Regions from separate parts of the Megasphaera sueciensis genome, predicted to be linked through region 2. Evidence: riboswitches for the same ligand, from Rfam matches in the RefSeq annotation. Region 2 holds a riboswitch; the other holds the start of a gene.

Region 1 (5,421 bases), 1.1 Mb from region 2:
TTGTCACCGCTGTTTTTCCTGATAGTTGTATCTTGATCAAGGCGAACTATACGAGCCTGCGGATACATGTCATGCAGCTGTTCCTCTACTTTCTCCGTTCCTGTGCCAAAAAACTTAATATATTTGCTCCCGCAAGAAGGACAAATAACAGGAACCGGAGTTTCCGTATCACAATAATGACACCGCAGAGTATGCTGGCTTTTATGATATACCATTGCCACATCACAGGTCTTACATTTTACGACATACCCGCATTTCCGGCACATCACAAAAGTAGAGAATCCGCGTCGGTTCAATAAAATAATAGCCTGTTGCTTGCATGCCAGCGTTTGATCCAGTAATTTAGACAACGCGTCAGAAATAACACTTCTGTTTCCTCGTGCTAACTCCTCCCGCATATCTACGACGGTAACGTGAGGCAGTGGTTTATTTTTAACTCGCTGCTTTAGTTCTAAAAGAACATATTCGCCATTGCGGGCTTTATAATAGGAATCCAAGGACGGAGTAGCGCTTCCCAAAATAACAGGACATCCGTAATAAGAAGCTCGTTTACGAGCAACAGCAACAGCATGATAGCGTGGTGTTTCATCCTGTTTGTAAGAACTATCGTGCGCTTCGTCAACAATAACAAGGCCAAGATTGGAAACAGCCGTAAATATGGCGGATCTGGCACCAATACAAATATGACTTTCCGCCTTTTGCATACGAAGCCAGTTATTCTGGCGTTCTCCTTTAGACAATTGGCTGTGCATAACAACAATATCATTTCCGAAACGACGTATAAATCTTCGCACAATTTGTCCTGTCAAAGCTATTTCAGGCACAAGAACAATAATTTGTTTGCCTTGAGCAATAACATTTTCGGCTAAATTCATATATATTTCAGTTTTTCCGCTGCCCGTAACACCGTGCAATACATAAGTATACCCGTGGGTATCATTTTTAATTACAGTGACCGCATGCTTCTGTTCGGGTGTAAGCTGCCACGGTTTATCCGCTGTCTCTTTTTCTGTTAAATCTACAGTCTGCTTTAATTTAATATTAATAACCGCTAGTTTCGTTTGAACCAAATGCTGTATAATGTCTCGGCTATAACCCTTTTGGATCCAAAAGGAAATGGGAGCAGCTTCTTTTTCCTTTAATTCCGCCAATAATTGCATTTGCTTCTTACGATTTTTTAATATACATTGATGGTCATCCTCTGCAAAATACAACCATTTCTCTGTTTTATCAGCAATTTTATTTTGTAACTGTTTTTCTTCTTTCAAAACATGTTTTTCAATAAGTTTTTCAATAAATGTTTGACTAAATTGGTTGCATAATGTTTTTTTATCTACATTCTTCTTATTTTTGAGATGTTCCCATATGTTTTTTCCTCCCATCAGCAAAAGCATATCTTTATTTTCGACAGACACATACGTATGGGCAACGATTCCTTTCTTTTCAATCATAAACAAACGCAGTGAATCGGATATACTGCATAAATAATAGTCACTGATCCACAAAGCAGTAGCGATCATTTCTTCTTGAAATCCCGCTTGTACGGACAAGACCGAAATAATTGGTTTTAATACATACTCATGTTGTACAGGATAGTCTTGGTGAAGAGCTACAATAACACCTTCTTCTTGGCGATGACCAAAAGGAACTAACACGCGGGTCCCCACATGAACGAAAAGTTCTTCAGGAATGATATAGGAAAATGTTTTTTGCAGTCTTTTAGCGGTTATATTGATGATTACTTCTGCAATCATAATGATATACTCCTGTCAAAAAAAAAGAGAGACATAAATGTCTCTCTTTGATAATTTATGCGCACCTATATTATAACGCAAAATAAACAAACTTTGTACTATTATAAATTGGCTTCTTTCCGAAGCATTTCTGCTTTATCTGTTTTTTCCCATGGAAGATCCAAGTCATTACGACCAAAATGTCCATATGCAGCTGTTTGTTTGTATATGGGTCGTTGTAAATCAAGCATTTCAATAATACCCGCTGGACGAAGATCAAAATGTTTTTTTATAAGAGTTTCAATTACATCAGTTTCGACTTTACCTGTACCAAAAGTTTCCACATGAATGGATACCGGGTTAGCTACTCCGATGGCATACGCAAGCTGGATTTCACATTTATCAGCTAATCCTGCTGCCACAACATTTTTGGCTACATAACGAGCTGCATAAGCAGCTGAACGGTCCACCTTCGTAGGATCCTTACCCGAAAACGCACCGCCGCCATGCCGAGCCATACCTCCGTAGGTATCAACAATAATCTTACGACCGGTAAGTCCTGAATCTCCCTGAGGTCCGCCGATAACAAACCGTCCTGTTGGATTAATGAACAATTTTGTTTTGTCATCAAATAATCCATCTGCAAGTTCCGGTTTGATGACATATTCCAGTAAATCTTTTTCAATTTGTTCCCGTGTAATTTCAGGACTATGCTGTGCAGAAATTACAATCGTATCAATGCGTACTGGCCGGCCATTATCATATTCGACAGTCACTTGCGTTTTGCCATCGGGGCGAAGATACGACAATGTACCATCTTTGCGGACCTTGGACAGCCGACGGGCTAACCGATGTGCCAAAGAAATAGGCAGCGGCATATAGTCATCTGTCTCATTGGTAGCGTATCCAAACATCATTCCTTGATCACCGGCTCCAATTGCATCGAATGCATCACTATCACCGTCTTTTACTTCCCTGGCTTTATCAACACCCATGGCAATATCCGGTGACTGTTCGTCAAGTGAAACCAATACACCGCAAGTATCACAATCAAAACCATATTTAGCTCGGGTATACCCAATGCCGCGAATCGTTTCCCGGACAATATGCGGAATGTCAACATAACATGTAGTTGAAATTTCACCAACCACATGTACCATTCCAGTGGTAACCAAAGTTTCACAAGCAACACGGGCATTTTTATCTTTTTCCAAAATAGCATCAAGAATGCTATCTGAAATTTGGTCAGCCATTTTATCAGGATGACCTTCTGTAACAGATTCAGATGTAAAAAATTCGCGATTTTTTGTCATTATTATTTTCCTCCTAAAAAAAATCCCTCTGTAAAAGAGGGGTTATTTTCATACCCATCTTCCAGTTTGCACTGTTGGATTTAGCACCGTTTTCATTAGCTGAAAGGTTGCTGCGGCATCATCGGGCCAATCCCTCCGTCGTCTCTTGATGGCAATATTCATTTCAATTTATTATTTTAAATGATATACGATAATATTGCAAGACCTTTTCTTAAGATTTATTGATTATTTTTGTAACACGATCAATAATAATAGCAGCCAAATCAAATTTATCCATTATATCAAACTTTTCGCTCATTCCATCAGGAAATAGCAATGTTGCAACATTTGTGTTTACTTTAAATCCTGCACCAGCAGCACTTACATCGTTTGCAACAAGCATGTCCAGATTTTTTTTCTTCAATTTCTCCATTCCATAGTGAATCACATTTGTTGTTTCCGCAGCAAATCCGACAAGTATCTGATTTTTTTTACGTTGTCCCAGTTCATACAATATATCAGGATTTTTTTCCATTGATAATACTAATGTATCTTCTGATTTTTTAATTTTATCTTTGGCTGGGGTTTGAACACGATAATCAGCAACAGCGGCTGCTTTTATAACAATATCGGTGTCATCATATAGCGAATCTACCGCTTGTTTCATATCTCTTGTACTGACAACATCAACGCGCTTTACACCTAGTGGTGTTTCTAAACTTGTAACTCCAGCTATTAAGGTTACATCAGCGCCGGCCAATACAGCGGCTTTGGCAATGGCAAAGCCCATACGGCCGCTGGAATGGTTTCCAATAAATCGCACCGGATCGATTGCCTCCCGCGTTCCACCGGCAGTTACAATTACCTTTTTCCCTTTTAACTGTGCAGTACAGCAAGCTTTCATTTCAATATAATCAACAAGGGAAACAGGTTGAGGAAGACGACCGATTCCTGTAACACCACAAGCTAATAATCCTGCATCAGGTGTAATAATGGAATACCCATATTTTTTTAACTTTTCCATATTGTGTTGAACAATCGGATTTAAATACATATTTGTATTCATAGCCGGCGCAATGACAACAGGAGCCTTAGTAGCCATTACCGTAGTGGTAAGCATATCGTCAGCAATGCCACCGGCAATTTTTCCAATGCAATTAGCCGTAGCCGGTGCGATAAGAAACACATCTGCCCAAGATGCCAACGCGATATGTTCAACATGCCAATTAGTTACTTCGTTCCACATAGATACAGTAACAGGATTACCTGTTATTTCACGTAATGTCAGAGGGGTAATAAATTTTGCCGCATTTTCAGTCATGATACATTTGACTTCCGCGCCTCGTTTACACAATAAACTGGCAATTTCAGCGGCCTTAAATGCCGCAATACCCCCACAAACAGCGAGAATAACCTTCTTATTATTTAATAACATCGGAATCACCAACTTTTATTTTATGCCGCTTTTCGGGGCTTTATATGTAATTTTACCTTCATCAATCTCTTCCATAGCAATAGATACAACCTTTTCGGATTTTGTATCCACAAGTGGTGCATCACCGTCATTTAACTCACGCGCGCGTTTAGCCGCCAATGTTACCAATGTATATTTGCTATCTACTTTTGTCATTAGAGATTCTAAGGTCGGTTTAATTAACATAACATATCACTCCTAATCTTCAAATTGTGCATGAATGGAAGTTATTAAATGATGATTACGGGAAACTTTGCACTGTTCCGCCACAATAATCGCAGCAGCGCGTTCAACAGCCAATTCTAATACATCATTAATAACTACATATTCATACTCTGATAACCATTCTAACTCATTTTTTACTTTAGCCAATCGTCCGGCAATAACATTTGCCGAATCGGTATGACGGCTTTTCAAACGGTTAGCCAAAATATCCAAGGAAGGCGGAATAACGTAAATAAACACTGCCTTAGGATATTTCTTTTTTATCTGCATTGCACCTTGAATATCTATTTCCAGCATAACATTCTTTCCTTGCTGGAGCATATTAAACACGTATTCTTTAGGCGTTCCGTAATAATGCTCATATACCTGCGCATATTCTAAAAAAGAATCTGTATGAACCAATTCTTCAAAATGAAAATTGTCCGTAAAAAAATAATTTGTTCCATCCACTTCCCCATTACGCGGTTCTCTGGTCGTCATGGAAATAGAATAATAGATGTTCGAAAAACGCTTTCGCAAAGCATCGCAAATAGTTCCCTTTCCAGCTCCCGAAGGTCCCGACACAACGATGAGTAATCCGGGATCGTTCATGTCATTACTTCCTTTCTTCATCATCATTGTATACTGCTTCGTTTTCGTTCCCAACGGTAAGAATACGATGCGAAATTGTTTCCGGCTGAATAGCGGATAAAATGAT
Region 2 (5,421 bases):
CCATTTATAAAAAGATGCCACACAAAATCCTAGCATAACAATAAGAATAAGCATATTCAACAATGTAAAACCACTATATGCAAGCCATCCGGCAGCTATAACCGTAAGCACCGTAAATAAAGCCTTCTTCTTCATGAAAATACCGCCCCCGCTTTTAATATTCCAGCAAAAATGTCTTGAAAAACTGTTTTGATCCCGGCAATGCATCAACCGGAATTCTTTCATTAACCTGATGAGCCCCACCCCAGCGATGATCCACCAAAAACCCATCAAAGCGGAATACGCGCCGGACAACAGGTGTATAATAATGTGTATCCGTAGCTCCCAGCATAAGAAACGGAACAAGAATAATGTTCTTCCCATAAAGCGTATGAAGTACCCTTTCTACCGTTCTATAATCATCACTATCCGGCGTCGAGGTAGGCATGGGATCTTCTCCTGAAACATGGCGCAGCCGGACTCCTTCAGGCAAAAATTGCTGTAAATATTGCATGACCGATTCTATGGTATCTCCCTGCAATATGCGGCAGCTCATTGTCATCCCTACATGGGAAGGAAGGACATTCGGCTGATTGCTGGCCTGCGCCATTGTAAATGCAAAAGTGGTATGAAGCATAGCATCTAGTTCAGGATCCTGACGTGCCAGTGCACACAACTCCTCCCAATATTTTTTCGGCTCTTGATAAATTCTTTTTTTATCTCCATCTTCAACTGCCGCGGCTGCTTTAAGCTGTGCTTCTGCCAATGGAATCAATCGATACGGATACGGATGTGCTTCAATATCTACAATTGCTTTAGCCACTGCGCCCAAAGCGGTTCCCAATCCAGGTTTGCTGGCATGCCCCCCCGCGGAATCTTTATAAATTTCAATATTAACACAAGCTTTTTCACCTAACCCGATCCGTGCAACAAGCTTATTGTCTTTGCCACGGACAATAGAACCACCTTCGTCAAAGGTACAGCCAATCGTCACACCTTCCGTTTGCAGATTTTGGCATAATAAACGTGCACCATCCGGACCATCAGCCCGATAAATCTCTTCCCCAAATCCCAAGGAAATATATAAATCATACGGTGGACGCCAACCAGAAGCAAATACATCTTCTACCGCTTCCATCTCTGCGGCAAGCAAATGCTTGCAATCTGTTGTACCACGACCGTATACGCAGTCATCCACTAATTCTCCTGAAAAAGGATCATATGTCCACTGCGCTAAATCACCAACCTCCACCACATCTTGATGCGCCATAAGCATAAGCGGTTCTTTTACCGGATTATCTGCCTTAAAACAAAATTGCAATCCTGCTTCGCCTATTTCCGTCAATCGAAATTCACGATAAATCGTTGGATAAAATTTCTGCAGCCACTGATGCAGTTTGCCAAATTCCCGCCAATCAACTTTATTGCCATATTCATTGGATATGGTAGCGCATTGAATTATTTTTTGAAAATGCGCTGTCATTTTTTTATCTTTCGTAACCTTCATGTCATGCACCTCGAATACTTAGATTGATTTCCTTTTTATTCTACCACGCCGGAACAAGAACACCCGCAAATTCCTTGTCAATATAATCTTTTACTGCCTGTGATTGAAATGCTTTAACAAATTTTTTATAAGCCGGGTTGTCTTTATCTGCTTCGCGGGCAGCGATAATATTAACATACGGACTCGTATTATCTTCTACGGCAATACCATCTTTTTGACTGTTAAGACCGGCAGAAATAGCATAGCCTGCATTAATAACAGAGGCCGCTGTATCATCCAAGGAACGGGGAAGCTGTGCTGCTTCCAATTCAATAATACGAAGATGCTTAGGGTTATCCACAATATCTTGAACGGTTACCTTCGTTGGTTCTTTTCCCTTTGTCAGCGTTATCCATCCTTGTTTCTGCAACAGCAACAACGCCCGTCCACCGTTCGATGGATCATTAGGAATAGCAATCGTCGCTCCATCGGGTATATCTCCAACGGTTTTATATTTATGGGAGTATAACCCTAACGGAGCTAAATAGGTTTGTCCTATACTAACTAAATGTGTACCATTTTTTTCATTAAAAGCATCTAAAAAAGGTTTATGCTGAAAAGAATTTAAGTCAATATCTCCACTGGCCAATGCCTGATCTGGTGTTACATAATCGGAAAAAGTTTTTACATGCACCGTCAAGCCTTCTTTAGCTGCTTCTTTTGTTACCAAGTCCATGATTTGTTCACTGGCACCCGGTGTAACACCAACAGTAATTTCCTTTTTTTCCTGCGAAGCAGAGCTACTTTGATTTCCACATCCTGCAAACAAGCTTGCCGCAGTAAACAGCGCAAGCGCAACAAGTACAATTTTTTTACATCTCATTTTCATCTCTCCTTAATAAAATTAACAAAAAAATCTTCGTCAAAAAAGACGAAGATTAATAACGTAATCGATCATCTTTCGAAATATTTCGCTGGAATTGGCACCTTTCCTTACGGAAGGTTGCCGCAGTGTCATAGGGCCAATCCCTCAACTGCTCTGGATGATATCGTTATGAAATTGTTGTTGCTATTCTAACATGCCGCTCCTTGTGCTGTCAATACAAAATTACCGTCTCTTATTGTACTGCTTTATATACCATAGAAATGATATCGCCATAGCTTACGGTCTTAAAATCATCTGTAACAAAGGTATTAAGTTGTCCTGGTACATTCGGTTCGTGAATCCGATTGGTTAAAAGAATAATGCATAAATTATATTTAGGATCAATGACAATATCCGTTCCCGTCCACCCCGTATGCGCTATAGCCTGAGAACTAGCATAAGAACCAAACTCCCATTCCTGATTTTGTAAACAATTTACATTCCACCCCAATGCAAATCGGGTATTGCGAGGGCGCATGTAGTCATCTATAACGTGAGGACTGCAAAGTGTGTAATTGCCATATCCCCCCTTGTTAAGTATAAGCTGTGCCAAAACAGCCAAATCTTCAGCCCGTGAAAACAAACCCGCATGACCGGATACTCCTTTCATGGAGTACCATGCTTTTTCATCCTGTACCTGTCCCTGTAAAGTGCCTGTACGTATCCCGGGAAAAGTTACCATTCCCCAACGCGTATTGCCACAAGGTTCCGTAGCAGCACAATCTTCTGGCTTAAATCCTTTACACAGCGGATTAAACAATGTATGGGTCAACCCTAATGGCCGATAAATCACATTCTCCGTATATGTATCCAGTCTTTGCTTTGTAATTTTTTCTATTACCGCACAAAGAATCATATAATCCGTGTCACTATACTGTATCTTCGTCCCCGTAGGATAAGAAAGCGGAATAGTATCTAAAAGTTTTAATGTCTTATCTCTATTCAAAGAATAAAAAGCGCCTGCCTGGGGTTTATAAAAACATATTTCCGGAGAAAAACCAGCTGTATGATCCATAAGATCACAAAGGCGGATTTTCTCACGACCATCACTGGTAAACTTAGGTAAATACGTCGATACCAAATCATCAGGACGAACTTTCCCCTCTCCTGTAAGCCTCATAAAAGCAAAAATCGCAGCATATATTTTCGTATTAGAAGCAATATCAAACAGGGTATCCACAGTCATAAGTTGACGCTTTTTTTCGGGGAGCAGTTGTTTTTGATCATACATTTTTGCCCAGCCATATGCTGTTTCTTTTATAATTTTTCCATCTTTTGCCACAAGCAGAACTGCTCCGGGAAATCCTCGTTTAACATCGTTTTCTATCACTGAATCAATACCTTGCAACTGCTTTCCCATACCATTGGAAGAAGGTGGGATTTCTTTGGTTAGAACCGGATAATGCTGCATTGCTTGCGGCGTAATATCCTTCGCAAATGCAGGCATCGTCAACATCATAATAAAAATGATAACTTGAAATAGGTTGCGTCTCACAGCAATGCCTCCTTTCCTACCATATTATATCATGTTAAGTATATACTCATACTAAAGCTTTTTTATTTTCAACAAAAATACAGGTAAAAAAGTGAACTCAATAAGGGATCCCTTTTCCGGAGTCCTTTATTGGGTTCGCTTTTTTGTGTAGGAAGATGTTGCCTACATAATGAATTTTACAAAAATCTTTTATATTTAGAAGAAGAAATTAAAGGTTGACTGCCAGCTATTATTTAGCTTATCTCCATCAATATATTTAATGCGGTCATATGTCAAGGTCCATTGTACATTACGCCATGGTACATAGACAAAATCAGCCCGCCATGCATTGATACCGTCCAGTGCATTTTGCCAATTACCATCCACATCCGTCGTAAGCGGAACCCAACTAAAAGCACCTCGATTCCACAAACCGGCTACACCGCTTGGCAAATGTCGATAGGAAATTCCCCATCCCCAATCTCCTTGTTTAAACGGATTGACCATATTCGTGTATAAGGCCGGCATATAATTTGTTGCCTTGTATTTAGATTGAAGAGCAATAAAATAACCATTTTGTTTGCCAGAGGCATGTCCGTAAGCATAATTGCTGGGATTAGCATTATTATGTGCATATTCAAAGGATAGTGCCAATTTTGGTGTAATTTCAATAGCACCGTTAATGACGCGCAAATCCAAATCGTCAACTGTATCAGAATAGCTTTGACGTAATGCATACGCACCGATATCCATTTTACCATTCGGCTTATACTGCGCTTCCATAAATTTAACGCGTTGTCCCGATGATATTAAATAAGAACTATTAGCTAAGCCGCCTCGGAAAGTCCATTTATCTTGCTTACGAGTATAGTATACTCCTTCCGTATCACCTGTATTGCCAAAGAAAGCGCCTTTCCCCGGATATAATTGCATTTTACCAATTTCAAGCGTACCGCCAAGCATATTTTTTCCTGTCATCCAGAATCGATCAAAGCGAACCGTTTCAGACGTATTTGACTGCCAATTCCACTTCGCCTGCACTAAGCGCGAATTCCATGTCCATCTATCCCCTACGTCCGCACTCATATATACCCGGATACGTTCCATTAACTGATCGGAATTCTTAATATTTTTCCCCGTAACCCAGGCCCCTCCACTGTTATTGCCTAAGCTATTATGTGTATATTCAATACGATTATCAAAAAAGAAATTCACATTAGGCTTAGCTGTCAACTTTACCGCTGCCGGAGCTGATTGCGTCGATTGAACCGCACCAATTTTCTCCAAATCCTGCGCATATTCTACAGCTAACTTTTCAATGACACGTTTTTGTTCCGGTGTTGCTTCATCTATTTTGGTCATTGCGTTAGCTACCAAAATAGACATTTCATACCGTGTCACCGTCCGTTTCCCATCAAAGCGTGTCACATCTCCTGATACGACACCTTCTTGGGTTAATTGTTTAATTGCACTATAAGACCAGTCATTCACAGGAACATCATAAAAAATGGCCGAAGGGGCGGCAAACCCTGAAATAGTTACACCCACAGCCATTAT

What was found. A riboswitch is a leader RNA that binds a small molecule or an ion and turns the genes downstream of it on or off. The one in region 2 is predicted to bind S-adenosylmethionine.
Region 1: it holds a riboswitch for S-adenosylmethionine, as region 2 does, so the genes downstream of both, metK (methionine adenosyltransferase) here and NXG62_RS08575 (MetQ/NlpA family ABC transporter substrate-binding protein) in region 2, are expected to answer to the same signal.

The regions. Positions count from the first base shown of each region.
Region 1 covers NZ_CP116939.1:708,987-714,407, forward strand. The annotation lists gene priA (primosomal protein N') at 1-1,754, opposite strand, end outside; gene metK (methionine adenosyltransferase) at 1,856-3,046, opposite strand; SAM riboswitch class I at 3,098-3,201, opposite strand; gene coaBC (bifunctional phosphopantothenoylcysteine decarboxylase/phosphopantothenate--cysteine ligase CoaBC) at 3,258-4,460, opposite strand; gene rpoZ (DNA-directed RNA polymerase subunit omega) at 4,476-4,685, opposite strand; gene gmk (guanylate kinase) at 4,698-5,315, opposite strand; gene remA (extracellular matrix/biofilm regulator RemA) at 5,320-5,421, opposite strand, start outside.
Region 2 covers NZ_CP116939.1:1,783,615-1,789,035, forward strand. The annotation lists gene NXG62_RS08565 (hypothetical protein) at 1-135, opposite strand, end outside; gene NXG62_RS08570 (M20/M25/M40 family metallo-hydrolase) at 155-1,486, opposite strand; gene NXG62_RS08575 (MetQ/NlpA family ABC transporter substrate-binding protein) at 1,527-2,348, opposite strand; SAM riboswitch class I at 2,417-2,515, opposite strand; gene pbp4b (penicillin binding protein PBP4B) at 2,584-3,885, opposite strand; gene NXG62_RS08585 (S-layer homology domain-containing protein) at 4,081-5,421, opposite strand, start outside.